One region of the Sinomonas terrae genome, then DNA from elsewhere that is predicted to be linked to it. Evidence: riboswitches for the same ligand, from Rfam matches in the RefSeq annotation. Region 1 holds a riboswitch; each other region holds the start of a gene.

The links. Region 1 has a riboswitch for S-adenosylmethionine ahead of L0M17_RS00190 (MFS transporter). Riboswitches for the same ligand answer to the same signal wherever they lie in the genome.
Region 2: another riboswitch for S-adenosylmethionine. It lies ahead of sfnG (dimethylsulfone monooxygenase SfnG); the one in region 1 lies ahead of L0M17_RS00190 (MFS transporter).
Region 3: another riboswitch for S-adenosylmethionine. It lies ahead of L0M17_RS06850 (aminotransferase class V-fold PLP-dependent enzyme); the one in region 1 lies ahead of L0M17_RS00190 (MFS transporter).
Region 4: another riboswitch for S-adenosylmethionine. It lies ahead of L0M17_RS18525 (flavin reductase family protein); the one in region 1 lies ahead of L0M17_RS00190 (MFS transporter).

What each region holds. Positions count from the first base shown of each region.
Region 1 covers NZ_JAKZBV010000001.1:41,143-48,964, reverse strand. The annotation lists gene L0M17_RS00205 (ATP-binding cassette domain-containing protein) at 1-807, shown strand, start outside; gene L0M17_RS00200 (ABC transporter permease) at 804-1,604, shown strand; gene L0M17_RS00195 (LLM class flavin-dependent oxidoreductase) at 1,606-2,982, opposite strand; gene L0M17_RS00190 (MFS transporter) at 2,979-4,301, opposite strand; SAM riboswitch class IV at 4,338-4,452, opposite strand; gene L0M17_RS00185 (sulfatase family protein) at 4,949-6,412, opposite strand; gene L0M17_RS00180 (SDR family oxidoreductase) at 6,409-7,437, opposite strand; gene L0M17_RS00175 (CYTH and CHAD domain-containing protein) at 7,445-7,822, opposite strand, start outside.
Region 2 covers NZ_JAKZBV010000001.1:4,008,914-4,016,735, reverse strand. The annotation lists gene L0M17_RS18565 (endo-1,4-beta-xylanase) at 1-183, shown strand, start outside; gene L0M17_RS18560 (glycoside hydrolase family 6 protein) at 203-1,525, shown strand; gene L0M17_RS18555 (CoA-binding protein) at 1,611-2,111, opposite strand; gene L0M17_RS18550 (O-acetylhomoserine aminocarboxypropyltransferase/cysteine synthase family protein) at 2,108-3,499, opposite strand; gene sfnG (dimethylsulfone monooxygenase SfnG) at 3,499-4,710, opposite strand; SAM riboswitch class I at 4,753-4,863, opposite strand; gene L0M17_RS18540 (MarR family winged helix-turn-helix transcriptional regulator) at 6,575-7,030, shown strand; gene L0M17_RS18535 (chloride channel protein) at 7,027-7,822, shown strand, end outside.
Region 3 covers NZ_JAKZBV010000001.1:1,474,478-1,482,299, forward strand. The annotation lists gene L0M17_RS06840 (Nramp family divalent metal transporter) at 1-622, opposite strand, end outside; gene L0M17_RS06845 (class I SAM-dependent methyltransferase) at 740-1,498, opposite strand; gene L0M17_RS06850 (aminotransferase class V-fold PLP-dependent enzyme) at 1,586-3,046, opposite strand; SAM riboswitch class IV at 3,080-3,192, opposite strand; gene hisN (histidinol-phosphatase) at 3,311-4,129, opposite strand; gene rsgA (ribosome small subunit-dependent GTPase A) at 4,179-5,327, opposite strand; gene aroA (3-phosphoshikimate 1-carboxyvinyltransferase) at 5,332-6,720, opposite strand; partial or broken gene L0M17_RS06870 (DoxX family protein) at 6,951-7,427, opposite strand; gene L0M17_RS06875 (sigma-70 family RNA polymerase sigma factor) at 7,611-7,822, shown strand, end outside.
Region 4 covers NZ_JAKZBV010000001.1:4,000,256-4,008,077, reverse strand. The annotation lists gene L0M17_RS18535 (chloride channel protein) at 1-18, shown strand, start outside; gene acs (acetate--CoA ligase) at 244-2,208, opposite strand; SAM riboswitch class IV at 2,354-2,465, shown strand; gene L0M17_RS18525 (flavin reductase family protein) at 2,504-2,989, shown strand; gene L0M17_RS18520 (oxygenase MpaB family protein) at 3,078-3,992, shown strand; gene L0M17_RS18515 (DUF503 domain-containing protein) at 4,108-4,401, shown strand; gene purL (phosphoribosylformylglycinamidine synthase subunit PurL) at 4,629-6,944, opposite strand; gene purQ (phosphoribosylformylglycinamidine synthase subunit PurQ) at 6,941-7,702, opposite strand; gene purS (phosphoribosylformylglycinamidine synthase subunit PurS) at 7,705-7,822, opposite strand, start outside.

The DNA.
Region 1 (7,822 bases):
AAGACGACCGCGGTCCACATTCTCTCGACCCTCGTCCGGCCGGACGCCGGGACCGCTACGATCGCCGGCCACGACCTTCATCGAGACCCGCACGGCGTGCGGGCCGCGATCGGCCTCACCGGCCAGTTCGCGGCCGTGGACGGCCTGCTCACTGGCGAGGAGAACCTTCGGCTCATGGCAGACCTACGCCACCTCGGCGCCCACGCCGGAAGCCGCCGCGTCGCGGAACTGCTCGAACGGTTCGATCTCACTGACGCAGCGCGCAAGCCGCTCGTGACCTACTCGGGCGGCATGAAGCGCCGCCTCGACCTGGCCATGACGCTCGTCGGAACGCCGCAGATCGTCTTCCTCGACGAGCCGACCACTGGCCTCGACCCGCGCAGCCGGCAGACCATGTGGGAGATCGTCCGCGAACTCCTCGACGACGGGGTGACGATCTTCCTCACAACCCAGTACCTCGAGGAGGCCGACCGCGTTGCGGACCGCGTCGTCGTGCTCGACCACGGCCGCGTCGTTGGCGAGGGAACCCCGAGCGAGCTCAAGGCGCGGGTTGGCACCGAGGTCCTGATCGTCACCGAGCGCGACGGCACCGCGCGCCCCGAGATCCCGGTTGACGGGACCGTCGGCGGCCTCCGCGACGTGCTCGCCGCGATCGACGGCGACGGATCCGCGAGCGTGAGCCTGCGCGCGCCGAGCCTCGACGACGTCTTCTTCGCGCTCACCGGCAGCCCGTCGTCGTCCGACGACGCCGCGCCCACCTCCGTAGCCGCGTCCGCGACCGCTTTCATCACCGGGGAGGAACAATGACCGCCATCGCTTCCACCGCCGCCGATTCGGCGACGATGTTCCGCCGCAATCTGCTCCACATGCTGCGCTACCCGGGCCTCACGGTGTTCGTCATCGGGATCCCGGTGCTGCTTCTGCTGCTGTTCGTCTACGTCTTCGGCGGCATGCTCGGCGCGGGGCTGCCCGGAGGCGGGCAAGGTGCGAGCCAGGAGTACCTCGCCTACGTCGTCCCCGGCATCCTCCTCATCGGCGTTGCCGGGATCGCCAACGGTGCGTCCATCGGGATCGCTCAGGACATGACCGAAGGCATCGTCGCGCGGTTCCGCTCCATGGCGATCTCGCGGGCGGCTGTCCTCAACGGACACGTCCTCGGCAACACCGTCCAGGGGCTGCTGTGCCTCGCCGTCGTCATGGGCGTCGCGCTGCTCATGGGCCTGCGGCCCGGCGCCGGGCCGCTCGCGTGGCTTGTGCTCGTCGCCTTCCTTGCCTTGGTCTGCTATTCGGTGTCTTGGGTGGCGGTCGCGATGGGGATGAGCAGCAAGACCGTCGAGAGTGCCAGCAACACTCCGATGATCTTCACGCTCCTCCCCTTCCTCGGAAGCGGCTTCGTACCCACGGCCTCGATGCCGGGGTGGCTGCAATGGTTCGCCGACGCGCAGCCGTTCACCCCGTTCATCGAAACCACCCGCAGCCTGCTCGCCGGGCAAGGGCCCGACGCGCGCTACGGCTTGGCGTCACTCGCCTGGTGCGCGGTGTTCGTCGCGCTCGGCTACTTCTGGTCCCGCGCGGTGTACGAGCGCAAGTCGGTGAGCTCATGAGCTAGACCCCCGCGGCAACCCCCGCCGCGCGCAAGCCCGGGTGATCGGACGCGAGGCGTGGTCCGGCTCCCAGGATCGTCTCCCGGAAGGTCGCGCCCGCGGGTGCGTCGGCGAGCAGGCCACGCCGTCGCAGCTCGGGCGAGACGAGGCGTGCGAACTCGAGCAGATCGGCCGGCCGCACAGCGGAGGTGAGGTTGAAGCCGTCCACACCGCCCTCCTCGACCCAGCGCTCGAGCTCGTCGGCGATCGTTGTCGGCGAACCGACGATCACGGGTCCCCTCCCGCCGATCGAGACGAACTTCGCGACCTCGCGCAGGGTCCACTCTCGTTCAGGATCGAGGGTGGTGAACTGGGCGAGCGCGGACTGGTTGCCGTCGCTCGTGATGTATTCGAGCGGAGCGTCCTGGTCGAGACCCGAGAGGTCGATGCCGGTCCAGCCCGCGAACAGCGCAAGGGCGGCGTCGGTGTCCACGTAGGACTCGTATTCGGCGAGCTTGGCCGCGGCGGCCTCATCCGTCTCGGCGACGATGACCGTTGCAAGGTTGAAGACCTTGACCGAGTCGGCGGCCCGGCCCACGGCCGAAAGCTCAGCGCACAGCCCCTCGATGAACTTCCGTGCCTGGGCCGGCGTCGAGCTCGAGAAGAAGACCGCCTCCGCGTGCTTCGCCGCGAACGCCTTGCCCCGGGACGAAGCGCCCGCTTGGAACAGCAACGGCGTCCTCTGCGGGGAGGGCCCGACGAGTGCGGGCCCGGGGACGCTGTAGCCCGCGCCGGAGTGCCCGATCCCGCGTACGCGAGCCGGGTCGACGAAAACGTTCGATTCGACGTCGGCCCGCACCGCGTCGTCGTCGGCCGATGCCTCCCACAGCTTGTAGACGACGTCCATGAATTCCTCGGCGCGGTCGTAGCGCTCGTCATGCGGGAGCTGGCGGCCGAGCCCGAGGTTGCGCGCCGCTGACTCCTGGTAGGAGGTCACGATGTTCCAGCCGATGCGGCCTTGCGTGAGGTGATCGAGCGTGCCGAACTTGCGGGCGAGGAGATACGGCTGCTCGTACGTGACCGAGGCCGTCACACCGAAGCCGAGCCGCTCCGTTGCGGCGGCGAGCGCCGAGACGATGAGCAGGGGGTCCAGGGTCGGATACTGCACTCCGCCGCGCACGGCCTCGTCGGCGCTGCCGCCATAGACGTCGTACTGGCCGAGCACGTCGGCGAAGAAGATGCCATGGAACCCACCGGCCTCGAGGGTGCGAGCGAGGTCCGTCCAGTAGCCGAGTTCGGCGAACCGGCTGGCCTGCGAGTCGGGATGGCGCCAGAGCCCGGGCGACTGGTGCACCGGCACGAGCATCTCGAAGGCGTTGAGGAGCAGGGGCTTGGTCACTGGAGTTCCTTTCGAGCGGTCCGAACCGGGTCCTTGGCAGCGAGCGCGGCAACGGTCGAGAGCGCCGCGAGCAGGACGAAGAAGCCGCAGATGAGCCACGGCTGGCCGCCTCCGGCCTCGAGCAGCGCCGCCGCGACGAACGGCGTGATCCCGCCCGAGAGGACCGTGCCGGCCTGATAGCCGAAGGAGACGCCGCTGTAGCGGAGATCGACCGGGAACTGCTCGGCGAACCACGCCGCCTGCGGTCCGTAGATTGCGTCATGCAGCACGTTCATGGGCAGCAGCAGCACGATGGGGAGGAGTGCGAGGGAGCCGTGGTCGAGGAACCAGAAGAACGGCCAGATGAAGACGGCGATACTGATCGCGCTCGCCACAGCCATGCCGCGCCGGCCGATGCGGTCGGAGAGCCACCCCCAGAACGGTCCAGAGATGAGGCCGACCGCGGAGACGATGAGCACGGCCGTCAGGGCCTCGCCGGTGTCGCCGCGCCGGGTCTTGAGGTAGCCCAGCATGTAGACGGTGAGGAGGCTGTAGAGCGCGGGCTGGACGAGGCGCAGGCCGATCGTCACGAAAATGCCACGCGGATGCTCGCGCAGAGCCCGCCGGACCGGGTGTTCCGCGACGCGCTCCTTCTCGCGGAGCTCGGTGAACTCCTCCGCGTCCTTGACGCCGAGACGGATCCACAGCCCGATCGCCACCAGCACGCCGGAGAGCAGGAACGGGATGCGCCAGCCGAACGCCTGGAACTGCTCGGACGTCAGCACGCCTTGGATGACGGCGAAGGTCGCCGTCGCGAGCAGCATCCCTGCCGCCGAACCCACTTGGGTGAACGATCCGAAGAGGCCGCGCCGGGCCGGCGGCGCGTGCTCGACCGAGAGGAGGGCGGAGCCACCCCACTCAGCTCCCGCGGAGAGGCCTTGGATGAGGCGGAGCGTGACGAGACCGACCACGGCGAGCAGGCCGATGGCCGAGTAGTTCGGCAGGAGGCCGATGAAGAACGACGACGCGCCCATGATGAGGAGCGACCACACGAGCAGCGCCTTCCGCCCGATGCGGTCGCCGAGGTGGCCGGAGATGACGCCGCCGAGCGGCCGGGCGATGAAGCCGACGGCGTAGGTCGCGAACGAGGCAAGGATGCCGACGACGGGTGACACGCCCGGGAAGAACTGCTTTCCGAAGACGAGTGCGGACGCCGTGCCGTAGAGGTAGAAGTCGTACCACTCGATCGTGGTCCCGACGAATGCGGAGGAGAGGACGCGCCGCTTGGCGCGCAGGGTCTCGCCGAGCTGGACGGTCCCGCTCTGGAGCAGAGTAGCCATGGTGGTCTTTCTCGGTCGCGGCACCGCGGCTCGCAGGCGCCATACTTACGACGCCGGAACCCGGCATCGTCGAATCCTCACCTGGAGCACCCCACTACAGCAGGAGGGTTGCCGTCCGATCAGCCAGGGCTTGTCACCGGAACTCTTGATTCTGGATGCCAGTTTTCTAGAAACCGGTTAACCGCGGCAACTGCCATGTAACGGCGCTTCACACTCGCCCCCACCCCCTCCCGTTTCGGGTACAGAAACCACCCCTCTTTTGCCGTTTCGGGTACAGATATCCCCCTCGTTTGGTCCTTTCGGGAGCGCCAACTCCCCTCATTTGGCCTTTCGGGAACAGCTAATCCTTCTCACGCCCCTTTCGGTTGCGCCTACCTGAAATCGAGGGGACCGACGACGACGGGTGGCGAGCTTCGTCGTCGTCCTCGCCCTTCGAGATGGGGAGTTGGCGTACCCGAAACGACCACGGGCGGGAGTTGGCGTACCGAAACGACCAGGGGCGGGAGTTGGCGTACCCGAAACGACCACGGGCGCGAGTTGGCGTACCCGAAACGACCACGGGCGCGAGTTGGCGTACCCGAAACGACCAGGGGCGGGAGTTGGCGTACCCGAAACGGATAGAGCGGGGGCGGGGGTGGGGTGAGCTTTTACGCGCCGCCCCACTTTGGGTTGGGTGTCTCCGGCCCCTCATATGGCCTATCCCCGTAGAACTCCTGCAGTCGGTCGAGCTCATCCCGGAGCTCCGCGAGCACCGACGCGTTGCTCGGGTCCGCGATCACGTTGACGAGCTCGTGAGGGTCGGCCTCGAGGTCGAAGAGCTCCCACTCGCTCGGCTCCCGCTCGAGCGAGGCGCCCGGCACGCCCAAGCCGTCACAGTAGTAGTGGATCAGCTTGTGCGTGCGCGTTCGGACGCCGTAGTGCGCGGGGACGTGATGGCTCGGGTCGCGATGCTCCCAGTAGCGGTAGTACATGGACTCCGGCCAGTCCGGCACGTGCTCGCCTCGCAGGAGCGGGCGGAACGAGCGCCCCTGCGCAGTGGGCAGGGCAGAGCCGGGATCGAGGCCGCAGAAGTCGAGGAACGTCGCGGCGAAGTCGGCGTTCGTGATGATCGCGTCGCACCTGCTCCCCGCCGGAATCTCGGCAGGCCACCGCATGAGCAGAGGCATCTGGAGGGACTGCTCGAACATGAGTCGCTTGTCGAACCAGCCGTGGTCGCCCAGGAAAAAGCCCTGATCCGAGCAGTACACCACGATCGTGTCCTCGGCGAGCCCCTGTGCGTCGAGGTATTCGAGCAGGCGGCCGACGCCGTCGTCGAGCGCCTGGACGCACTGGAGGTAGTCCCGCATGTACCGCTGGTACTTCCACCGCGCCCGCTCCCCGCTGTGCTCCGGTCCCTCTAACTCCGGCGGCGTCGGCTCCTTGACGTCCTCCTCGGTGAGATCGTCGGCGATGCTCATCCGCACAGACCGAACGCATTCCGCCAAGGTCGCGTGGTCGTCGTCGAACGTCTCCGGCTCGGGTATCGAGCCGACCGGGAACAGGTCACGGTGCCGCTCGTCCGGGATCCAGGGCCGGTGGGGCGCCTTGTGGTGCACCATGAGCGCGAAGGGGCGCCCCGGATCACGGTTGATGAGCCAGTCGAGCGCGAGGTCCGTCACGAGATCGGTCGCGTACCCGGTGAACCGCCGTTCGCCGTCGGGCCCGATCATGACGGGGTCGAGGTACTCCCCCTGGCCGGGGAAGACGAGCCAGTCGTCGAAACCCCGTGGCCGAGCGCCGGAGGACTCCCCGAGATGCCACTTGCCATAGAGCGCCGTCGCATACCCGGAATCGTGGAGGACGTCGACGAACGTGGGCACTCGGTAATCGAATTCCGCGAAGATCCCAGGCACCCCATTGATGTGGCTGTACGTCCCCGTGAGGATCGTGGCGCGCGAGGGACTGCAGATCGCATTCGTGCAGTAGACCGAGCCGAGGAGCGCGCCCTCCCTGCCGATCCGATCGATGGCCGGCGTCGTGTTGACCCTGCTCCCGTAGGCGGAGATGGCATGCGGAGCATGGTCGTCGGAGAGGATGAAGAGCAGGTTCGGGCGGTCCACGGATTCGCTCATCGCGTGCGGACGATTCCCTGCCGCAGGAGGCTCTCCGCGCACGCGACGGCCGCCTCCTCGTTCGAGCGCGGTTCCCAGCCGAGCACACGGCGCGCCTTCTCATTGCTCGCAGCCCGAACCACGTTGAGCTGCGCTGAAATCTCCCGAACGGGAGGCACGACGACGGCGAGCGCCTTGAACACCCAGGCCGGCGCCGTGCGGGTGGTCACCTTCGAGGCCGCCGGACCGAGGGCCTCCCGCAACGTGAGCGCGATCTCGTGGAAGGAGATCGGCTCACCCGCGACGGCGAGGAAGCGCTGGCCGGCAGCTTCGGGATCCGTCATCGCCCGAAGGTGGAGGTCGGCGACGTCGCGTACGTCGACGATGTTCAGCCACATGGGCGGAGCGGCGGGGAGCTGGCCGCTCAGGAGAGTCGAGATGATCCGGATGGAGCTCGATAGGTGGGGGCCGAGGACGGGCCCAAGGATCCCGACCGGGTTCACGACGGCGAGTTCGATCCCGCCCTCGCGTTCGACGAAGTCCCACGCGGCCCGCTCGGCGATCGTCTTCGACTTGACGTACGGGCTGATCCCGCGAGCGCTCGGGTCCGTCCAGTCGTTCTCGTCAAAGACGTGCTGCCTGTCGAGGTGCCCGTAGCCCACCGCGGCGAACGACGACGTGAGCACGACGCGCTGCACACCGGCGTCGCGCGCGGCCCGCAGAACCCGTCCCGCGCCGTCGCGCGCAGGTCCGATCAGCTCGTTCTCGTCCCTCGGCTGCCTGCTCGGGAAGGGAGAGGCGACGTGGAGCACATAGTCAGCCCCCCGTGCGGCCTCGCCCCAGCCGCCGCCAGCCCTGAGGTCCGCCGTGAGATATGCGACCCGCTCCTGGTGGGGCGCTCCCGCGTTTGCGAGCATCCTTTCGACGATGGGCCGGCGGTCCGGCGAGCGCAGCGTCGTCCGCACGGTGTGGCCCGCGGTGAGGAGCTGCACTATGGCGTGGGCGGCCACGAAGCCGGAGCCGCCCGTTACGAGCACTGTCGCCACGGTCAGGTCACCCCTTCCCGCCGCCGAGCTTGGCCGGGAGCTTTCGACGGATGCGGTCGTAGCGGGCCTCGGCCTCGTCGGCGAGCTGGAGCTCCCTCGCGTGGAGCCGACCGTACGTGAAGGCGTTCTCAGCCCGCCCGTACGCCTCGACCCCGAGCCTGCGGACCAGCTCCGCGGTAACGATCGAATCCTGATGCTCGCCGAGCGCCTTCTGGACCTTCCGTGCGCGGCGGCCCAGTCGCGCTGCCTTCTTCGCACCGAATGGTGCGGCTGCCTCAGCGGAGTACCGGAGGCGTTTGGCGGCCTTCCGCACGTCGTGGAGCGCGATGTCGTGCTTCTCCGTGCCCTCGGCGCCCTTTGCTTCTTCCACCGCGGCGCGGAGGCG
Region 2 (7,822 bases), 4.0 Mb from region 1:
TACACCGTCTGGGGCTTCAGTGACGCGTACTCGTGGGTTCCCGGGGTCTTCCAAGGAGAGGGCGCTGCGGACATCTACGACGAGAACCTCCAGCCCAAGCCCGAGTACTACGCCCTCCAGCAAGACCTCGCCCTAGCCACGGGCGCACCGCATAGGACTGGCCGGGGCGCCGGTCAAGACTGACAATCGCCGAGACAGGAGCATGATGATCAACAGGTTGGTCCGCCATGGAGCCGCAGTGGTCGGCGCGGCCGCGGCCTTGGCCGTTCCCTTGCTCGTCGCGCCGCCCGCGCTGGCCAGCGTGAGCGGGGCGCTGCCCGCAGGGACCCAGTTCTATACCCCGCCCATCCCCGACGGCGCGCAGTCACAGATCGCCCAGCTCACGAGCAGCGGCGACAAGGCGGATGCAGCGCTGATCAGCGACGAGGTGAACACGCCTCAGGCCGTATGGTTCACAGGCGGGACCCCGACCCAGGTGCAGCAGCAGGTCCGCCAGGTGGCCCAGCAGGCGGCGGGCAAGAAGACCGTGCCCACGCTCGTGGCCTACAATGTCCCGGGCCGTGACTGCTCGCAGTACTCGGCCGGAGGCGCCGGCAGCGATGCGGCGTATCATGCCTGGGCCGACGGCTTCGCGGCCGGATTGACGAAGGACCAGAAGGTGATCGTCGTCGTCGAGCCTGACGGCCTCGCCAACCTGCCCGCGGACTGTCCCTCGGCGTACGCGAACCCCGGAAGCTACCCGAACCCAGCACCGGGAACGGCCACCGCCGGCCGCATCGCCGACATCAAGTACGCGGCACAGGCGGTGGCAGCCGCCGATCCGTCCGCGCTCGTCTACCTCGATGCCGGACACAGCGCATGGCACAGCGTGGGTGACATCACCAGGCGCCTCGAGGACGCCGGCGTCGGCGCTATCCAGGGCTTCTCCCTGAACACCTCGAACTACCAGTGGACCCCGAACCTCTCTCAGTACGGCACGTGGATCTCCGACTGCATCGCCTACACGACGAAGGTTGCTTCCGGCGACTTCGGCAGCTGCGGTGACCAGTATTGGAGCGGCGGGCCAGCGAACCAATGGCAGGGCACGGCCCTGAGCGCGGCGAAGCAGTGGAGCGACACGGCAGCCGACGCCGACGCGAACACTTCGGGCATCAACAGCCGCTACGCCCAAGAGCTCGCTGGCACTGTGCCCACGGCCCACTTCGTGGTTGACACGAGCCGGAACGGGCAAGGCCCTTGGACCCCGCCTGCAGGAAAGTACGCGGGGGACCCCCAGACCTGGTGCAATCCGCCGGGCGCGGGCCTCGGCGCTCGCCCCGCCGCGTCTCCGGAACCATCCGCGTTCCCGCTGCTGGATGCGTACCTCTGGGTGAAGACGCCGGGACAGTCGGACGGCCAGTGCAACCGCAGTGTCCCGGGAAGCACGACCGACCCGGAGTGGGGTGGTATCACCGATCCCGCGGCGGGAGCCTGGTTCCCGCAGCAGGCCCTCGAGCTGGCGCGCAAGGCCGTGCCCGCGCTGTAGCCGCCCGCGGCTTCCGGCAGCACCTTCCCAGCGGCGGTGCCGCGCCCTTCCCGGGTGCGGCGCCGCCGTCGTGCGCGGCGAAAGGCTAGGCGAGGACCTGACGTTTGCTCGAGATGACGCCTGTGTTGAAGCCCGCGAGGTGCAGCCCGCCGTGGAAGCGCGCGTGCTCGATCTTGACGCAGCGGTCCATGACCACGTTCATCCCCGCGGCCTCGGCGTCCGCCGCGACCCCTTCGTGCCACGAGCCGAGCTGGAGCCAGATCGTCTTCGCGCCCACAGACTTGGCCTCCTCGAGGACGCCGGGGAGGTCGTCGTGCTTGCGGAACACCTCGACGAGGTCCGGGGTCTCCGGGAGCTCGGCGAGCGAGGGGTAGACGGGCTGGCCGAGGATCGTCTTCACTACCGGGTTCACGAAGTACACGCGGTACTTGGTCGAGGAGAGCAGGTACGTCGCGACGAAGTAGCTCGCCCGGCTCGGCTTGTCCGAGGCCCCGACGATCGCTATGACCTTCGTCTCCCGCAGGATCCTCAGGCGCTCCGGCGCTGTGGGCCCCACCCAGGTGCGTTGGCTGACGGCGGTGCTCATTTCGCTGCTCCCTTCGAAGAGGCGACGGCGCGGCCTTGGACGCTGGGCAGGGAGCAGGCCTCGCCGTCGTACGTCGGGGCGGCGAACTCTTCTTCCAAGCCGGCGATCTGCGAAGCCTCCAGGGCCTGGTCGAGGTCCCAGATGATGTCCTCGACGTCCTCGAGCCCCACCGAGAGCCGGATCAGGTCCTCCGGCACGCCCGCCGCGGCGAGCTGCTCTGAGGAGAGCTGCTGGTGCGTCGTCGAACCGGGGTGAAGGACGAGCGTCCGCGCGTCGCCGATGTTCGCGAGGTGGCTCGCGATCTGGAGCGCCTCGATGAACTTGGCACCGGCCGCGCGCCCGCCCTTGACCCCGAAGCTGAACACGGAGCCGACGCCGAGCGGCAGAAGCTCTTTCGCGCGCTCGTGCTGCGGGTGCGACGGCAGGCCCGCGAAGTTCACGTACGTGACGCGAGGATCCGCGGCGAGCCATTCCGCGACGCGCTGCGCGTTCGCGAGGTGCGCGTCCATGCGCTGAGGGAGCGTCTCGACGCCCTGCAGGAGCTGGAACGCCGACTGTGCGGGGAGCGAGGGCCCGATGTCGCGGAGCTGCTCGGAGCGGAGCTTCGTGAGGAAGCCGTACTCGCCGAAGTTGCCCCACCATGAGACGTTGCCGTAGCTCGGCACGGGCTCGGTCATCGAGGGGAACTTCCCGTTGCCCCAGTTGAACGTCCCGCTCTCGACGACGACGCCGCCCAGAGTGGTGCCGTGGCCGCCGAGGAACTTGGTCGCGGAGTGGATCACGATGTCCGCGCCGTGTTCGATCGGCCGGAGGAGGTACGGGGGAGTGAGCGTCGAGTCGACCACGAGGGGGATGCCGTGCTCGTGGGCGACGGCGGCGAGCCCGGGAAGGTCCGCGATGTCGCCTGACGGGTTCGCGACGATCTCCGTGTAGATCGCCTTCGTGTTCTCGCGTAGCGCGGCCTTGAAGTCCGCGGCCTCCGTGCTGTCCACGAACGTTGTGTCGACGCCGAAGCGCCGGAGGGTCACGTCGAGCTGCGTGATCGTGCCGCCGTAGAGCTTCGACGACGCCACGATGTGGTCGCCCGCCTGGGCGAGCGCGGCGAACGTGATGAACTCGGCGGCCATGCCCGACGACGTCGCGACCGCGCCGATGCCGCCCTCGAGGGACGCGACGCGCTCCTCGAAGGCAGCGACGGTGGGGTTGCCGATGCGCGAGTAGATGTTGCCGTACTTCTGCAGCGCGAAGAGGTTCGCGGCGTCGTCGGTGTCCTTGAAGACGAACGACGTCGACTGGTAGATCGGGACCGCCCGCGCCCCGTGCTCCGCGTCCGGCGTTCCGCCGGCGTGCAGGGCCCGGGTGCGGAAGCCGAATTGACGCTCGGCCATCAGGCGCCTGCTCCGGCGAGGTTCGAACCGGTGAGCTCCCGCACGGCGTCGAAGTTCGTCACGGGGAGGAGCTCGGTGTTGAGCTCCGTGCCGTTCTTGCGGGCGAGGTCCGCCTCGAGCTCGCGCACGATCGGGAGCACGTCCCGGCCGAACGCCTCGACCTCCTCCTGGAAGTGCAGGTAGCACGTGAGGAGCAGGTTCACACCGATCTTCTTGTACTCGACGATCCTCTCGGCGATCTGCTCGGGCGTGCCGATGAGCTTCGTGCGGAAGCCGTCGTTGTACTGGACGAGGTCCTCGAACGTCGAGTCCTCCCACATGCCCTTGCCGTCCTTCGTGGACTGGCCGGCCTCCTTGACGGCGGCGGCGAAGCCCTCGACCGCGGGGCGGTGCGCCTTCGCGACGATCTCGCGGAGGGTCTCGTGGGCTTCCTTCTCCGTGTCGCGGGCGATCACGAAGCCGTTGAGGCCGAACCGCGGGGCGGCGGGGGCCCTGCGGCCTTCCTCCGCGGCGGCGAGGACGCCGGCGATGTTGGCCTTGAAGCCCTCGATGTCGCGGCCGTTGGAGAAGTACCAGTCGGCGGTGCGGCCTGCTGCTGCCTGAGCCGCCGTCGAGTTGCCGCCGAAGAAGATCTCCGGGTGCGGGCGACCTTCAACGCTCACCGGCGCAGGGTTCAGCGTGAAGTTGTTGATGTTGTAGTACTTGCCCGACTGCGAGTAGCCCTGCTCGGTCCACAGGCCGCGGAGCACGTTGATGAACTCCTCGGTGCGGACGTAGCGCTCGTCGTGCTCGAGCCATTCGAGGCCGAAGTTCACGAACTCGTCCTTGAGCCAGCCCGAGACGATGTTCACGGCCGCGCGGCCGCCCGAGAGGTGGTCTGCGGTGATGATGAACTTCGCGAGCACGCCGGGGTGCCACATGCCGGGGTGCACGGCCGCGATGACCTTGAGCCGCTCGGTCGCGCCGAGGAGCGCAAGCGAGAACGACGTGGCCTCGTGCTGCTTGTCCGCGCCGTAGCTCGCGGCGTAACGGGTCTGGGTGAGGGCGTACTCGAAGCCCGCGTTCTCGGCGATGCGTGCGAGGGTGCGGTTGTAGTCGAACTCCCAGTTGGTGCGCTGTTCGATCGTGGAGACCACAAGGCCTCCCGAGACGTTGGGCACCCAGTACGCGAACTTGAGGGGGGTCTCGAAATCAATGACGTGGTCGGACACGGCTGCGCTCCTTAACTCGGGCGCGACGCGAGCGGGGGACACTCACCATCGCTTCTGGCGGTAGCACCTTTGGCTCGTCGATTTGGTGACGACGGTTGGCCAGGGTTGCTGCGGCGTCACAGATCCAGATCTCTCAGCCGCTCGGGATGGGTCACTGTGATTCTGCTCGCGGGCGCCGTAACGGTGCAAATTATTTCGTCATAGAGGATGCCGACTTGCATTCGCCGAAGCTTCTTCGGTTGGAGGGGCCTCGCTGGGCGGAGCCCCGCTGGGCGTCGGGGGCCTCGATGGGCGGGCCTGGGGCCGACCGGGCGGCTCCGAGGCCGGGGGGCGCCAACGGGCAGCGGGGAGCACCGACGTCGGGGTCCGCTTGGTCGCCAGGGCCCCGTACGTAATCCCCCGCTCGTCGACGTAATCCGACGCTCGTCGTCCGGCCGGCCTACAGCTCGCGCCGTCACCTCCGCAGGGTGCCCCTGCAAGCTTGCGCCGTCACCTCCGCAGGGTGCGCCTGCAAGCTTGCGCCGTCACCTTCGCAGGGTGCGCCTGCAAGCTTGCGCCGTCACCTTCGCAGGGTGCGCCTCCGCAGGGTTCGGGTGGGCGGGGTCAGATTCCGACCGGCTTCGACGGCGCAATCGAGCCACGGTCGGCGTGTCGGGGGCGGGCTCGCCGAGGAAGGGCTTCAATCCTGGTCGGGAACGGACGGCCTGGGTGCCAAGGGGTGGGGTCGACGGCGGTGAGCGGACGACGATGGGCTGGCGTAGGAGCTTGCGCCGTCACCTTCGCAGGGTGCGCCTCCGCGTTCGGGCTGGCGGGCGCAGATTCCGACCGGCTTCGACGGCGCGATCGAGCCGGGGTCGGCGTGTCGGGGCGGGCGCGCCGAGGAAGGGCTTCAATCCCGGTCGAGAACGAGGGCCGGGGTGCCAAGGGGGTGGGGTCGACGGCGGTGAGCGGACGACGGGCTGGCGTAGGAGCTTGCGCCGTCACCTTCGCAGGGTGCGCCTCCGCGTTCGGGCTGGCGGGCGCAGATTCCGACCGGCTTCGACGGCGCGATCGAGCCGGGGTCGGCGTGTCGGGGGCGGGCGCGCCGAGGAAGGGCTTCAATCCCGGTCGGGAACGAGGGCCGGGGTGCCAAGGGGGTGGGGTCGACGGCGGTGAGCGGACGACGGCGGCTGGCGTGGAAGCTTGCGCCGTCACCTCCGCGGGGTGCGCCTCCGCAGGGTCCGGGTGGGTGGGCGTCAGATTCCGGCCGGCTTCGACGACGCGATCCAGCCACGGTCGGCGCGTCGTGGGCGGGCGCGCCGATGAAGGGCTTCAATCCCGGTCGGGAACGGACGTCCTGGGTGCCAAGGGGATGGGGGCGACGGCCGTGAGCGGAGGACGGCGGTCGGCCCGGACGAGCGGTCGACGGCGGTGCCCGCCCGTCGTCGTCCGCTTGCTTTGGGCGAGGCGTCGGGTGCCGTGCAAGCTTGCGCCGTCACCTCCGCGGGGTTCGCCTCCGCAGGGTTCGGGTGGGCAGGCGTGAGATTCCGACCGGCTTCGACGGCGCGATCGAGCCAGGGTCGGCGTGTCGGGGGCGGGCGCGCCGAGGAAGGGCTTCAACCCCGGTCGGGAACGGACGGCCGGGGTGCCGGGATGGGGGTGACGGTGGCTGGCGTCGGGGCGTCCGGGCGAGCCCGGGTGAGTGTCGGGGCGTCTGGGCGAGCCCGGGTGAGTGGTGCGGCGTCTGGGCGAGCCCGAGCGAGTGGTGCGGCGTCCGGACGAGCCCGGGCGAGTGGACGGGAGGCGGGCGGACTACGGCGGCCGCGCCCCCGCCGTCGTCCCCCCGCCTTTGAACTCAGCCCTTGCACTGTGCAAGACTTGTCGTATGACAAATCCTCTCGACGCCCAAGTCGACGCGCTCCAGCGAGCCACGCGCGATCTGCTCGCAGTCGCCATGCAGAGCGTCGACGAGGTCACTGAACTCTCCCTGCCACAGATGCGAATGCTGTTCGCCCTCCACGATCACGGGACCGTGCCAAGTGGTGCGCTGGCCCACATCCTCGGGGTCTCCGGATCCTCGGTGACCCGCTTGGCGGACCGGCTCAGCACGGGAGGGTACGTGCAGCGCACGCAGTCGGCCGAGAACCGGAGCCTCGTGCTGCTCTCCCTGACGGAAGCCGGGAACGGCGCGGTCGAGGCGGTCCTCCGCCGGCGCGATGAGGAGTTCCGGGAGGCGCTCGCACACCTCGAGCCGGGGCAGCGCGAGCATCTCGCCGCGGGACTCGGCGCGCTCCACGAGCACCTTTCGGCTACCTCGCTGAGCAGGGCGGTGGTCGCATGACGACGCATCGTGGCCACGAGCTGAGCGACTTCTCCGTGGACAAGCGCATGATTCTCGTCGCGGCCCTCGCGCTCCCCGTCGGCGCGTTCGGGGCGCTCGCGGCCTGGGCCCTCCTGCGCCTCATCGGCCTCGCCACCAACCTCTTCTTCTACGGGAGAGTCTCGACGAGCCTCATCGCGGTCGGGGGTGGGCACCCCTGGTGGCAGATGCTCCTGCTGCCCGTCGCGGGCGGGCTCGTGATCGGCCTCATGGCGCGCTTCGGCTCGGAGAAGATCCGAGGTCATGGCATGCCCGAGGCCATCGAATCGATCCTCATCGGCGGCAGCCGGGTCGATCCCAAGGTTGCCGTGCTCAAGCCGATCTCGGCAGCCATCAGCATCGGCTCGGGCGGCCCGTTCGGCGCGGAAGGGCCCATCATCATGACGGGCGGGGCGATCGGCTCGATCCTCGCCCAGCACCTCCACCTCACGGCGGACGAACGCAAGACCCTTCTCGTCGCGGGCGCCGCATCCGGCATGGCCGCAACGTTCAACTCACCGCTCGCGGCCATCCTCCTCGCGGTCGAGCTGCTCCTGTTCGAGTGGCGCCCACGCAGCTTCATCCCGGTTGCCTCCGGCGTCGCGGTCTCGACCGTGGTCCGGAGCGTTATCCTCGGCAGCGCACCGATCTTCCCCGTGGCAACCACTGGCCTCCATCTCACTCCGGGCATCGAGGCGTTGGCCGCCGTCGTCGGCATCAGCGGTGCGATCGTCGCCGCCGGCGCGACCTGGCTCGTGTACCGCGCGGAGGACA
Region 3 (7,822 bases), 1.4 Mb from region 1:
CGCCGAGCATCGAGGCGGCAAGCAGCAGCGTGTCGGGCCCCTCGAAGCGGGGAACGAGGCCGGAGACTACGCCTGCGGGTGAGGGAGGGCTCATGGCGAGTCCCGCGAGGAATCCGATCGTGATGACGGCAAGGAGGCCCATGATCGCCAGTTCGAAGCGTTGCTGCGTCCGGTGGTCCTGGATCGCGAGGATGCCGAGGGAGACGGCTCCGACGATGAGGGCACCGATCGGCAGGGGCACGCGGAAGAGGAGTTGGAGGGCGATCGCGCCTCCCACGACTTCTGCGAGATCGGTTGCGAGTGCGACGACCTCCGCCTGGAGCCAGAAGAGGCGCCGGACGCGCGGGCGCAGGCGTTGGCTCAGGATCTCGGGGAGTGTCCGCCCGGTGACGATTCCCAGCTTCGCGGACTGGTACTGGACGAGCATGGCCATCGCGTTCGCGATCACGAGCACCCAGACGAGGAGGTAGCCGTATCGCGCGCCGGCCGTGAGGTTGGCGGCTACGTTGCCCGGATCGACGTAGGCGATGGATGCGACGAATGCAGGACCGAGGAGGCCCACGGCCATGCCCGCCGCGCCGCGCCGTGCGGCCCGCGGAGTGTCCCGCGCCGTCCTGCTCATCCTTCCGCCCCCATCGATCGCCGCCGTCTCGACGGGCCAAATCTTTGATAGGCCTCATCCACGAGTTTAGGTATCCCTAAATCTAGGCCTAGGAGGGGCTGAAGGACAATAGCCCGGTCAGGCAGGAACGGCGCTCCAGACCTGTGTGATGTACGGGAGCAGGATCAGTTCGTCGTCCCGGTGGCCCAAATGATCGTGGAGGTACCAGTCGAGATTCGCCTCGACCCGGGATCGATGTTTCTCTGTGGCCCGCAAGTAGTAGCTCCGCGACTTCGTGAGCTCTACGATCCCGAGCGTGGTGATGGGCTCCTCCCAGCGGAACGCCTCCGACTCCCAACCCGTCAGCTCTGGTCCTGACGGGGGATGGTAGTCCGGTTTGTGGACATCTCCGGCGTGCATGATGCGCGAGAGCCGGTGCACCCACGGAACCGAAGTGTCGAGCTGATTCCAGACGAGAGCCACGCGGCCCCCCGGCCTCAGGAGCCTCGCCACTTCGCGCGTTGCCGCCGGAGCATCGAACCAGTGCCATGCCTGCGCGGCAACCACAAGGTCAGCCGAGGCATCCGGCAGGCCGGTGGCCTCGGCTGTGCCGACGACGGCCTGGACTCCCGGATGCAGGCGGCGCAGTTCGCCGAGCATGTCCGGGCTCGGATCCACGGCGGTCACCGCGAGTCCGCGGGCTGAGAGCAGGCCCGAGAGCTTGCCGGTGCCTGCGCCGAGGTCGACGGCGGTGCGAGCGCCGGGTGGCACGAGCCAGTCAACGGCGTCGTCTGGGTAGCCTGGCCGGACCTTCTCGTAGTGTTCCCCGCCGGCCATGAACGCTTCTGCGAGCTCGCGCCGTCGTCGATCGTCGAACTTGGGTCCGCCCCGAGCCATGCCTTCTTCCTCCCGGAGATCCGAATGCTCCGCAGAGGAATCTACCCGCGGGAAACGCCTAGCCGCACGTCGGCGTAGGGGACGTTCTCAGTCCTCGACCGAGCACGGGGCGGCGCCTGCAGTCCCGGGGGTGTTGGGCGCCCATGCGGGGAATGGACGCGAATCGGGCACTGGGACCCAGCGGCCGACGTCGACCGCGTAGTCGAGACCCAAGCCGCGCTCCACAAGCCCACGCACACCGGTGACAAGCCTTTCGACATCCTCGAGCCGGGAGCCAAGACCGAAGCTTGCACGGAGGGAACCTGAAGCAAGACCGAGGCGGCGCAGGGCTGGATGCGCGCAGAAGCGCCCGTCGCGGATGCCCACGCCATGCTCGGCGGAGAGATAGGCGGCCGTCAGTCCGGCGTCGTGGCCTTCGACTGAGAAGTTGACGATGCCGACTGCCCCGCGCGACGCCGCGCTGACGCCGAGGTCTGAGTCCTCGAAGAGACGGTGCACCGTGACCCCCTCGATCTCGCTGAGCCCCGCCACGAGGGCGTCACGGAGCTGCTGCTCGTGTCGGTACCAGGACTTCACATCGAGGCCCTCGATGATCTGTGCAGCCTTCGCGAGGGCCGCGGCTCCGACCACGTTGGGGGACCCGGCCTCGTGCCTTGCAGGGCCCTCCGCCCAGGCCACTGAATCCAGACGGACCTCGCGAACGGCGCCGCCCCCCGCAAGGTAGGGGCGTCCGTTGTCGAGCCAATCGCGGCGGCCCACGAGGACGCCCGCGCCGAAGGGCGCGTAGAGCTTGTGACCGGAGAATGCGAGATAGTCGATGTCCGCAGCAGCGATGTCGATGCGGCGGTGGGGCGCGAGCTGCGCTGCGTCGACCAGGATGCGGGCGCCGTGTTCATGGGCGAGCGCCGCAAGCTCGGCGATCGGCAGGATCTCGCCGGTGATGTTGGAGGCTCCCGTCACAGCGACCAGACTGATCTCACTAGCCTTGAGCCACGCTTTCACGCGCTCGAGCGTCTCCGCGAGCGTGCGGGCGGCGACGACACTCCGGTGGGGCCGCCCCTGCCACGGTAGGAGGTTCGCGTGGTGCTCGATGTCGAGGTAGAGGACATCGCCCGCGGCGGGAAGGCAGCCGGCGAGGAGATTGAGCGAGTCAGTGGTGTTGCGGGTGAAGATGACCTCGTCGTCCGGCCGGCCGCCCACGAACTCACGGACGATCCTTCGTGCGTTCTCATAGACCGAGGTGCTGACCTGGGACGCGTAGCCAGCGCCGCGGTGAACGCTCGCGTAGAACGGGAGCACCTCGTTGAGGTGCGCCGCGACCTCGGCGAGGGCCGGGGCCGATGCCGCGTAGTCGAGGTTCACATACCGCGTACTCCCGCCTCCTACAAGGGGAGTGAGGAGTTCCGCGCCGACGACCTCGGCGAGCGGGTTGCGGAGGTCCACATCCCCATGGGCTGCCGCGGGCGCAGGGGATCCTGCGGGAATGATGGCGTTTGCGGGAAGGACCGGGTTTGCGGGGGACGGAGAAGCGACGGTGGGTGTGCTCATGGTGCACCTCAGGGTCGGGGCCCCGCCTCGCGGGGGCCGCGCTTGCCAAGTCCGCTCCGGACTGGCCTGGTCGTCACCCGGGGCACCCCGCCGCGTCGGAGGGTTGCCGGCCAGCAAGCCGGGGCTTCGCGCTGGCACTCGTGACCTGACCACGAGACTAGAGGACGACGGCGCGCTGCTCCAGCCCGTCGTCGCGTGTTACAGCGAGTTAAGACTCCGCTGCTCGGCGAGCCCGCGATGGCTCAGCACTGAGGAGTCGGGCCCTCAGGAGCTGAGGAGGTCATCGTGCTCCGGGTTGAGGCGGCGCAGCGCGTCCGAATGCAGGATCCCATTTGTCGCGAGGGCACTGCTGCCCCAAGGCCCCTCGACGCCCTCGAGCGACGTGAAGTGTCCGCCCGCCTCCGTGACGATCGGCACAAGGGCGGCCATGTCGTAGAGCGCGAGTTCGGGTTCGGTAGCAATGTCCACCGCCCCTTCAGCAACGAGGCAGTACGACCAGAAGTCGCCGTAGGCGCGCGTCCGCCACACATCCTCCGTGAGGGTGAGGAAATTGCCCAGGCTTCCACGTTCGCGCCAGCCGGACAGGCTTGAGTAGGAGAGCGAAGCGTCTTCGATGCGGGCCACGTCCGAAACCTTGAGCCGGGTCGCCGCGGCGAGGGAACGGCCCGTGTACGCGCCGGCGCCCTTCGCCGCCCACCACCTGCGGCCGAGCGCAGGGGCGCTGACGACGCCGACCACAATCTCATCGCCGTCAGCAAGAGCGATCAGCGTGGCCCAGACGGGCACCCCTCGCACGAAGTTCTTCGTCCCGTCGATGGGGTCGATGATCCAGCGGCGGGCTCCATGGCCGGTTGTGCCGAACTCCTCGCCGATCACTGCGTCGCGCGGGCGTGACCGTGCGAGCTGCCCACGGATCGCTTCCTCCGCCGCTCGGTCTGCATCCGTGACGGGCGTGAGGTCCGGCTTGGTCTCGACTTTCAGGTCGAGGGCTTTGAACCGGTCCATCGTCTGGGCATCGACTGAATCGGCGAGTACGTGGGCCAGACGGAGATCGTCGGTGTAGCCTTCGGCGGCAAGGGTCATGGGATCCACGCTATCGCCTCACGCACCCGCCAAGTGGGAGGCACCGGGCTCAGAGTGTGCCGAGCTCCTTGGCGTCAGCGGCCTCGTCCCGAGGACTCGCTCCCAGCAGGCGCCGGAACGACGCGAGGCGTGCCGGTCCCTGTGCACCTGCGTTTCCTCCCGCAACCCATCCATCCAAGCCGCACTCGACAGCATTGGCATCGTGGCGGCAGCCGCGTGCGCAGTCTTCGGTTCCGGGTTCGAGGTCGGGGAAGGCATGCAGGATCCGATCGGGATCGACATGCGCCAGCCCGAAGGAGCGGATGCCCGGCGTGTCGATGATCCAGCTCCCCGGCGGCGCTCCTTCGAGCCGGAGCGCCAATGCCGACGACGACGTGTGCCGCCCTCTGCCCGTCACAGCGTTGACACCGCCCGTGGCGCGGCTCGCCCCTGTGAGCGCGTTGACCATGGTCGACTTGCCGACGCCCGAGTGCCCGAGCAGCACCGTAACCTTGCCGTCGAGCTCTTCCCGCAGTCGCGCGACAGCGTCATCGTCAAGCCGCACACCACGCACCTTCGGCTCACCGGCGTCCTGAACTTCGCCGTCGTCGCCTGCAGCGTCGTCCTCGGCAGGTTCAGGCTCTTCCGGCTCTTCGGCCGTGCGGCTAACGACGACGGAGAGCGGCAGGAGATCGTAGGTCGCCAGCAGCGGGGCCGGGTCCCGGAGGTCCGCTTTCGTGACGAGGAGGAGGGGTTCGATTCCGGCGTCGTACGCGGCGACGAGGGCTCGGTCGATGAATCCGGTGCGCGGCTCCGGATTGGCCGCTGCTACGACGATGACGAGTTGGTCCGCGTTGGCGACGACGACACGCTCGACTGGATCGTCGTCGTCCGCGCTTCGCCGGAGGACGGTGCGGCGATCCTGGACGCGCACGAGACGCGCGAGAGTGTCCGGACGCCCGCTCACGTCGCCGACGAGTCCCACGAAGTCGCCGGGGACGACGGCGGTGCGGCGCAGTTCGCGAGCCCGGGCCGCGATCACGATCCGTTCGTCGGGCATGTCCTCGTCGACCACCGCTGTGTAGCGGCCCCGGTCGACGGTGATGATGCGGCCGGTCACTGCATCGTCGTGGCTCGGCCGGTCCTTCGTCCGAGGGCGGCTACCGCGCTTGTTGGGACGGATGCGGACATCGCTCTCGTCCCACTCCCGGGCAGGCATCGGGTTAGGGCGCCTTGACCGTCTCGCCAGGGGCCGGAGCGTCACCCGAAGGCTCCTGCTCCCCGGTGCCCTGACCGAGCATGCGCGCCCACATCTGCGGGAACTCTGGCATCGTCTTGGACGTCGTCCCGATGTCCTCGACCTCGACGCCTTCGACAGCGAGACCCCACACGGCGCCCGCAGTCGCCATGCGGTGGTCGGCGTAGCTCCGCACCACGCCCCCATGGAGCCGGGCTGGGCGGATGACGAGGCCGTCGGCCGTCTCTTCGGCGTCGCCCCCGAGTCGGACGATTTCGGCAACGAGAGCAGCAAGCCGATCCGTCTCATGCCCGCGGAGGTGCGCGATGCCGGTGAGCCTGGACGGTGTCTCGGCGAGGGCACACAACGCGGCGACGGTCGGCGCGAGTTCGCTCGTCTCGGCGAGTTCCGCGCCCGTGATGTGTTCCCCGCCGCGCACCGTGAGCGTGCCGTCGTCGAGCTGCACCTGAGCGCCTAGCTTGGGGAGGATCTCGCGCCAGGAATCCCCAACCTGCGTCGTGTGCTCGGGCCAATTCGGGATTCGGACAGTGCCCCGGGTCGCGAGCGCGGCAGCCAGGAAGGGGCCGGCGTTCGAAAGGTCCTGCTCGATTCGGACGTCGAACGCCCGGATCGGACCTGGCTTCACGATCCAGTGATTCGGGACGGAATCGTCGACCTCGACGCCGAGCTCCCGGAGGACGCTCACCGTCATGGCAATGTGGTCGAGGCTCGGCACCGGTTTGCCGACATGCTCGAGGTGGAGGCCCTCTTCGAAGCGAGCGCCTGCGAGCAGGAGCGCGGAGACGAACTGGCTGGAGCCACTCGCGTCGACCACGATGTGGCCCCCCGGCACCGAGCCCGTGCCGTGGACCGTGAAGGGGAGCGAGGTGGGTCGCCGTCCGTCAGGCGAGGAGAGCTCGACGCCGAGTGCCTCCAGAGCGCCGATGACGGGTCCCATGGGTCGGACTCGCGCGTGCGGGTCGCCGTCGAACGCGATCTCCCCGCGGCACAGCGCGGCGAGGGGCGGTACGAAGCGCATGACGGTGCCCGCGAGTCCGCAGTCTACGGCTACCGTGCCGAGGCCACCGGCCCCCGCGAAGCCTCGGGAGGCGGGCGGGATCGGGGTGATCTCAAGGTCAGGGCCGAAGTCGCCGTCGCCCGCCACCTCCGTCACGCCCGCCCCGAGCGTGCGCAGCGCGGCGACCATGAGGGCCGAGTCGCGCGAGTGCAGGGGCGCGCGGAGCCTGCTCGGACCGTCCGCGAGGGCCGCGAGGATGAGGTACCGATTCGTGAGCGACTTCGAGCCCGGAACGGTCACTGTTGCGTCCACCGGCCGGCGCGCGTAAGGCGCCGGCCAGGGGGCGGGAGCGTTCACGCGAAGCTGCCGGCGGAAAGCTGGTGAGCCGCTGACTTGGCTGCCTTGGAGGCGTCCTCCTTGGCCGCGAGGGCAGCCTTGACCGCGTCCTCGCGTGCGCTCTTCGCCGCCTTGAGCGCGTCATCCTTCATGTGCTGCGCCTTCTTCGCGGCCTCCTTGGCCGCCTTTGCCGCGTCGGCGCGTACCGACTTGGTCGTGCGCGCGGCGTCGGAGCTCACCGAGCGCGCAGCCTTCGCCGCGTCGGCGCGCATGCCCTTCGTGGTCTTGGCCGCGTCGGCCGCGAGATGCTGGGCACGCCATGCGAGGCTGGGATTCCCTGCCGTGTCCACCGAGGCGAGGAGGACGCCGCCGACGAGTGAGACGTTGCGGAGGAGTCGGCCGCGGCGGGCCGAACGGAGCGCCTGTGAGCCGATGTCCGCCGTCCGCCATTCGACAAAGGTGTTGAGGGCGCTCGTGAGGGCGAGCACCGACGCCGAGAGCCGCGGCGCCTTGCCGAAGGCGAAGAGCAGGCCCGCCCCCAACTGGGTCGCGCCCACGGCACGGGCAAGGGTCTTCTCTTCGACGCGCACCGGGAGCGCGTCGGCTGCGCGACGCAGGACGGGCGAGAGCTGCTCGGCCGTCTCGTCCGCGTTCTTGAGCTTGTCCACGCCCGCGACGATGAACGAGGAAGCGAGCAGGGGTCGAGCGAGGAAACGAACTACCGACATGGGGCCTCCTACGTGGATTTCCTTGGCTAGATAGGCTTTCCAGCTGCTCCAGTCTTGCACTTTCAGGGAATATTTTCCCTTTACCCAGAGTTGCCCCCTTAGTCGAGCACGCCAACTGGAGAAGGAGAACCCGTGCTGGTCTTGGACCAACCGCGTCCCGCCCCGCCAGTAGACTGGACCGCAATGAGCACCGTCGATTCCATCGAGCCCGACGAGCCCGCTGCTGGTTCTGCCGCTGGCAAGGGTCCTGCCGAGGAAACCCCCGAAGAGCGGCGTGAACGCTTCGAGCGCGACGCCATGCAGTACGTGGACCGGCTGTACTCCGCTGCCATGCGGATGGCACGGAACCAAGCCGATGCCGAGGACCTGGTGCAGGAGGCGTATGCCAAGGCGTT
Region 4 (7,822 bases), 4.0 Mb from region 1:
TCGCCGACGGCAAGCTGACCACTCGTCGGGAGGGATGTGGCCGCTCGTCGGTCGGGATGTGGCCGCTCGTCGGTGGGGATGTGGCCACTCGTCGGTCGGGAAGTGGCCACTCGTCGGGGGGATGTGGCCGCTCGTCGGGAGGGATCGGCGAGTGGGCACTTCTTACCCCACGAGTGGGCACTTCTTACCCCACGAGCGGCCAGATCCTGTCCCACGAGTGGCCAGATCCTGACCCACGAGTGGTCAGCGCGCCGCGAGGACCTTCTCGATCTCGGCGATGCACGGCTCGTTCTGCAGGCTCGTCGTGTCGCCGAGCGCGCTGCCCTCGAAGAGCTGCGTGAGCAGCCGGCGCATGATCTTCCCGGAGCGCGTCTTGGGGACGTCGGGAACGACGACGACGTCGCGCGGCTTCGCGATCGGCCCGATCTCCTTCGCGACGTGGGCGCGCAATGCATCCGCGACGGAGCCGTTCTCGCTCGTGGCGGCGTCGGCCGTGAGCACGACGAAGGCCGCGATGGCGTGCCCGGTCGTAGCGTCCGCGACAGGGCACACGCCCGCTTCGACGACGGCTGGATGCGAGACGAGCGCCGATTCGATCTCGATGGTCGACATGCGGTGGCCCGAGACGTTGAGCACGTCATCGGTGCGCCCGAGGATCCAGGTGTCGCCGTCGTCGTCGAACTTCGCCCCGTCGCCTGCGAGGAACCAGCCCTGCGCCGCGTACTTGCGCCAGTACGAGTCGAGGCAGCGGCGCGGGTTCCCCCAGACCGTCCGCGCCATCGCGGGTCCGCTCTCGGTGACCACGATGTTGCCCTGGACTCCGGGCGGGACGCGGGCGCCGTCGTCGTCCACGATGTCCGTAGCGAGCCCCGGCAGCGCCCTTGTAGCACACCCGGGCTTGAACGTCGCGTCGGTGGGCCGAGGTGATAGCACGGTTGCGCCAGTCTCGGACTGCCACCACGTGTCGACCATGGGGACGCCGCCGGCAACGTCCCCGCCGGAGTCGCGCCCCAGGTTCGAGCGAAGCCACCGCCACGCCTCCGGGTTCACGGCCTCGCCCACGGTGCCGAGCACCCGAATGGAGGAGAAGTCGTACTCGGCGGGCACGCCGTCCGGGAACCAGCCCATGAGCGAGCGCACCAAGGTCGGCGCCGTGTAGTAGCTCGTAACGCCGTACCGCTGGATGATCTCGAAATGCCGCCCCGGATGCGGAGTGTTGGGCGTGCCCTCGAAGATGACCTGCGTGAAACCGTTCGAGAGCGGGCCGTAGATCTCGTAGGTGTGGGCCGTGACCCAGGCGAGGTCGGCGGTGCACCAGTGGACGTCGGCGGCGCGGAGGGCCGGGTCGGGATTGGAGAACAGGAACTCGTGGCTCCACGACGCCTGCGTAAGGTAGCCGCCGGTCGTGTGGACGAGGCCCTTCGGCTTCCCCGTCGTCCCGGAGGTGTACATGATGAAGAGCGGGGTTTCGGCATCGAACGCCTCGGCCTCGTGCTCCGACGGCTGGGCGTCCACGAGCTCGTGCCACCACACGTCCCGCCCCGGCGTCCATGCGATGTCCGAGCCCGTGCGGCGGATCACGAGGACGTGCTCGATCGCGTTGTCCCTTGCCGCGGCACCCCCGCGGACGGCCGCGTCCGCATTGTCCTTGACGGGCACCGCTTGGCCGCGTCGGAATTGGCCGTCGGTGGTGACGAGCAGCTTCGCCCCCGTGTCCTCGACCCGGAACCGCAGCGCCTCCGCGGAAAAGCCGCCGAACACGAGCGAATGCACCGCGCCGATGCGCGCACAGGCGAGCGTGATCACCACCGTCTCGACGAGCACCGGGAGATAGACCACGACGCGATCCCCCTTCCGCACGCCCAGCGCTTCGAGCGCGTTGGCGGCCTGAGCCACGCGCCGCTCGAGGTCCGCATACGTCACGGTGAGCCGGTCGCCCCGCTCGCCCTCGAAGCACAGCGCGACCTTCTCGCCGCGGCCCGCCGCGACGTGCCGGTCCACGCAGTTCACGGCGGCGTTGAGCTTGCCGCCGTCGAACCACCGGATCTCGGGGGGAGTGCTCGCCCGGAGGTCGGCGGGAGTCCATGAATGCGCGGTGTGCCACGGCTCGGCCCACTCGAGTCGACGCGCGGCGTCCTCCCAGAAGGCGATGCGATCAGGGGTGGCAGCGGTCATGAGGGAACTCCTTGAAGGGTGGGATGCCTCCACTAAACGCCCGCCGCAGTCCAGCCGCCAAAGCCTCGCACGCAACAGAACGTCACGCAAAGTCACGGCTGGACGACCACTAAGTTGTGTGTCCGTGTTACGGACGCGCTTTACTGCCCAAAGAAGCGTTCCGTAGGCTGAATAACAGGATCAAGAGTCCCGGCGGAAAGCTCTGGCTGGCCGGGCGGCAACCCTCTCCCGTAGTGGGGTGCCCCAGATGAGGATCCGGTCGCGGCGAACGTCCGCGGCAAGTACGGCGCCCGGAAGCGGGTGTCCGGCCGATTGCTGGAGGAACGCCATGACCATCACATCCGTGGGCCAGGCCGTCACCGGGGCGGAACTTCGCCGCGCCATGGGGCATTGGGCCACGGGCATCTCGGTCATCACGACCCAGAGCGAAGGCACCTTGGCAGGCCTCGTGAGCAACTCGTTCACGTCGGTCAGCCTCGAGCCCGCCCTCGTCTCATGGGCCGTGGACAAGCGTTCGTCGTCATTCGATGTGTGGAACACGACCGACAACTTCGCCGTGCACATCCTGTCCGAGTCGGACCGCGAGCTCGTGCAGCGATTCGTGGCGAAGGGGACGGAGAAGTTTGCGGGACTGGCCTGGGAGCCGGGCGTGCTGGGCTCGCCCATCGTGGCCGCTGAGGTCCCGCGCATCGAGTGTCGGCTCTGGCAGCGGGTGGACGCGGGGGACCACGTGATCCTGATCGGCGAGGCAGTGAGCGTCTCGGATCCGGAGAGCTTCCGTCCCCTGACCAATCACGTCTACTGGGGCAAATAGCCCCACCGCCCGCAGCCGGGACGAGGGCGCCCTCGTCCCGGCGCGGAACGGCGTTGCCCGCGTGAGCTGCGTGCGCGACGCTTGATAGGTGAGCATTGATGTTCTTTCGCCGCTTCGCCGCCGTCTGAGCTTCACTTTCTCCGGCCAGTCGGAGGGCATCCCGGCGTGGGAGCTCGCGCTTGAGGACGGCGAGGACGCGGGCTACTTCGCGCCCGACTCCGTCACTTGGCGAGTGCACGGCGGCATGACCCCCATAATCGGCGGGATCCGCGCGCTCCTCACCCAGGCCCTGCATCCCGGGGTGCTCGCCGGCGTCGTCGACCATTCGTACTATCAGGACGAGCCGCTCGCGCGGATCGCGCACACCATCCGGTGGGTCTTCACGGTCACCTATGGCGACACGGCCGCGGCGCGCCGCGCCTGTGAGCACGTGCGGCGCCGGCACGAGCCGGTCGTGGGCCGGTACGTCGACGGCCGTGGGACGGAGCGGGACTACTCAGCGAACGATCCCGAGCTCCTCGCCTGGGTGCATCTTGCGTTCACGGACGCGTTCCTCGGAGCGTACGAATACGTCCATGGACCCCTGCCTGCCGGTTTGGCGGATCAGTACGTCCGCGAGTGGGCCGTGGCCGGCGAACTCATGGGAGTCGCGGAGCCGCCGCGGTCCGCGGCCGCCCTGCGTGAACAGTTAGCAGCGTACGACGACGGCGTGCGCCTCACCCACAGCGCGCACCTTGACGAGGTGGTCGGCTTTCTCCGGAACCTGCCGCTTGACCCGCTGCTCGTGGCCGGGTACCGCAGGCTTTTCGCCGCCGCCGTCGACTCTATGCCGGACCGCTCCCTCGAGCTGCTCGGCATGGACCGCTCGTCGCTGCGCCGGAGCCTGCTCCCGCCTCGGCAGGCCGCGCAGGTGACGCTCGGCGTCGTCGGCCTCGCGCTCGGCACCACCGGACCGAGCGAGGCCGCGGCCCGACGCCGTCTGGCCCGCCTCGGCGTCCTCTAACCCCTAGCTGTTTCGGGTACGCCAACTCACCGCCCTGGTTGTTTCGGGTACGCCAACTCACCGCCCTAGCTGTTTCGGGTACGCCAACTCCGCCCCGCAAGGGAAGAATGGCCGCATGTGGATCGCGTGGATCGAGTTCGACATCCTCCTCGGCGACGTGCACTCGCTCAAGGAGAAACGCGCCGTCGTCCGCCCCATCGTCGGCGAGCTCAGGCGGCGGTTCGAGGTCTCGGCCGCCGAGGTGGGCAGTCAGGATCTCCACAGACGGGCCTCGATCGGCGCCGCCCTGGTGTCGGCGGATCGCGCGCACGCTGTCGAGGTGCTCGACGCCGTCGAACGCTTCGTGGCAGGGCGCCCGGAGGTCGACCTCCTGAGCGCCCGCCGGAGGGAACTCCACAGCGAGGACTAAGGCCTCACCACAGGACCCCGTAGCCGAAGAAGAGCAGCACGAACTGGACGCAGCCAAGGACGAATCCGGCGATCGCCCGCCGGTTTGGGCTCCCGAGGGCAAGGCCGAGGATCCCGAGCACCATCGCCGCCGTCGCTCCTACGAGAAAGCCCCGCCTTTCGGACCGCGCCCGCCGCTACAGCGGGGGGAGAAGTCCAGAAGGCGGGGCATTTCAGCCTCGCATGGGTCTAGCCGAAGTACTTCGGCAGCGTTCCCTCGTGGGCCTCGCGGAGCTCAGCGATCGGCAGGTCGAAGAGGCCCTGCACCTCAAGGGAGGTCGCGAGGACGTCGACGACGCCGAGGCGCACCACCGGGAACTGGCGGGCGGCGGCCATGTCGTTGAAGCGCACCTCCTCCGAGCGGGGGACGGCGACGACGGCGCGCGCCTGCGACTCCGAGAACAGCGCGGTGAAGGCATCGATCCCGTCGCGCTCGCAGAGGTCATCGAGCGCCACGCGGGCGCCGACGCCGAAGCGCAGCACCATCTCGGACAGGGCTGCGGCGAGGCCTCCCTCGGAGAGATCGTGCGCGGAGTCGACCATGCCGTCGCGCGAGGCGTTGATGAGGATCGCCCCGAGCGTCTTCTCCGCTTCAAGATCGAGCTTCGGCGGGAGTCCGCCGAGGTGCCCGCGCAGGTTCGCGAACTCGGAGCCGTCGAGCTCGTCGCGCGTCGTCCCGAGGAGGTAGATCGCCTGACCGTCCGCGTTCTGCTGCCAGCCCGACGGCGTGCGGCGGGCGACGTCGTCGAACTTGCCCAGGACGCCGACCACCGGGGTGGGGTGGATCGCCGTCGTGCCCGTCTGGTTGTAGAGCGAGACGTTGCCGCCGGTGACAGGAATGCCGAGGGTTTGGCAGGCGTCGGCGAGGCCGCGCACAGCCTCGGCGAACTGCCACATGACCTCGGGGTCCTCGGGCGAGCCGAAGTTGAGGCAGTCGGTGACGGCCATGGGGACGGCGCCGGAGGTCGCGACGTTCCGGTACGACTCCGCAAGCGCGAGCTGCGCGCCGGTGTACGGATCGAGGTAGGCGTAGCGGCCGTTGGCGTCGGTCGAGATGGCGACGCCGAGCCCGGACTCCTCGTCGACGCGGATCACGCCGGCGTCGTCGGGGGAGGCGAGCGTCGTGTTGCCGCCCACGTAGCTGTCGTACTGCTTCGTGACCCAGGACTTGTCGCACATGTTCGGCGACGCCATGAGCTCGAGGATCGCGGCCTTGAGGTCATCACCGGAGGCGGGAAGCGACTTCGCGGCCTCCGACGCCCGGAACCCGTCCTTCTGGACGCCGTCGAGCCATTCTGGCCGATTGAACGGCCGGTTGTAGACCGGACCCTCGTGCGCAACGGTGCGGGGATCGACGTCGACAATCGTCTCGCCGTCCCACGTGATGACGAGACGGCCCGAGTCGGTGACCTCGCCGAGCCACGAGAACTCGACGTTCCACTTCTCCATGACCTTTTCGAACTCGGCCACGTTCTCCGGCGTCACGACCGCCATCATGCGTTCCTGCGACTCCGACATGAGGATCTCGCCCGGGGTCAGGGTGGGGTCGCGAAGGAGGACGTTCGTCAGCTCCACGCGCATGCCGCCGTCGCCGTTCGAGGCGAGCTCCGACGTCGCACATGAAATGCCGGCCGCGCCGAGGTCCTGGATGCCCTCGACGAGCGAGTGCTTGAAGAGCTCGAGGCAGCACTCGATGAGCACCTTCTCGGCGAACGGGTCGCCGACCTGGACGGCGGGGCGCTTCGACGGCTTCGTGTCGTCGAAGGATTCGGACGCCAGGACCGAGGCGCCGCCAATACCGTCGCCACCCGTGCGGGCGCCGAACAGCACGACGCGGTTACCCACGCCCGAGGCGTTCGCGAGGCGCAGGTCCTCGTGACGGAGGACGCCGACGGCGAGCGCGTTCACGAGCGGGTTCGCCTGGTACACCGAGTCGAAAACGACCTCGCCGCCAATGTTCGGCAGGCCGAGCGAGTTGCCGTAGCCGCCGATGCCCGAGACGATGCCGTGCACGAGGCGCGGCGTGTCCGGGTGATCGATCGCACCGAAACGCAGCGGGTCCATGACCGCCACGGGGCGCGCGCCCATCGAGATGATGTCGCGGACAATGCCGCCGATGCCCGTGGCCGCACCCTGGTATGGCTCGACGAACGACGGGTGGTTGTGGGACTCGACCTTGAACGTCACGGCCCAGCCGTCACCGAGGTTGGTCACACCGGCGTTCTCGCCGATGCCGACCATCATGTCCTTCTTCATCTCGTCGGTGAGCTTCTCGCCGAACTGGCGGAGGTGCACCTTCGAGGACTTGTAGGAGCAGTGCTCGCTCCACATGACCGAGTACATCGCGAGCTCGGCGGCGGTGGGGCGGCGGCCGAGGAGCTTGACGATCTCCTCGAACTCGTTCTGCTTGAGGCCGAGCTCGGCCCACGGCAGCTCGACGTTCGGCGTCTGGGCCGCGTGCTCGACCGTGTCGATGTTGAACTTGGGCGTGGTCTGCGTGCTCATTTTGCTTCCACCAGCTGGCTCAGGACGGACGCGAAGAAGCCGAGTCCGTCGGTGCTGTAGTGTCCGTCGGCGCCGAGGGGGGCGAAGCCGGGCTCGACGGCGTGCTCGGGGTGCGGCATGAGCCCGACGACGTTCCCCGCCGCGTTCGTGATGCCCGCGATCCCGCGGCGCGAGCCGTTCGGGTTCCAGCCGACGTAGCGGAACGCGACGCGGCCCTCGCCCTCGAGCTCGTCGAGCGTCTTCTCGTCCGCGACGTACTGGCCGTCCTGGTTCTTGAGGACCACGGTGATCTCCTGGCCCTCCTCGAACTGGTTGGTCCACGCCGTCCGGTTGTTCTCAACGCGCAGCGTCTGGTCACGGCAGATGAACTTGAGGTGATCGTTCTTGACCATCGATCCGGGCAGCAGGTGCGCCTCAGTGAGGATCTGGAAGCCGTTGCAGATTCCGAGGACGGGGAGCTTCGCGTCGGAGTTTGCAGCATCGACGATCTTGGCCATGAGCGGCGCGAACCGGGCGATGGCCCCCGCGCGCAGGTAGTCGCCGTAGCTGAACCCGCCGGGGAGGACGACGGCGTCGACGTCGCCCAATTCAGAGTCCGCGTGCCACAGCGCAACCGGCGTTCCGCCGGCGAGCTTCACCGCGCGAGCCGCATCGCGATCGTCGAGGGTTCCTGGGAAGGTGACGACGCCGATGCGGGCACCGGAGAGGGGCGCGCTGGGGGTTTCGCCCAGATCACCGATCAGAGGAGTCTCGCTCATGCTCACTCCGCCTCGGTCGGGGCGGCAACGTCCTCAGCGGCTGCGGCCGCGGTCTCGTCCAGGACCTCGACGTTCACCACGTCCTCGATCACCGGGTTGGACAGCATGGTCGCAGCGGCT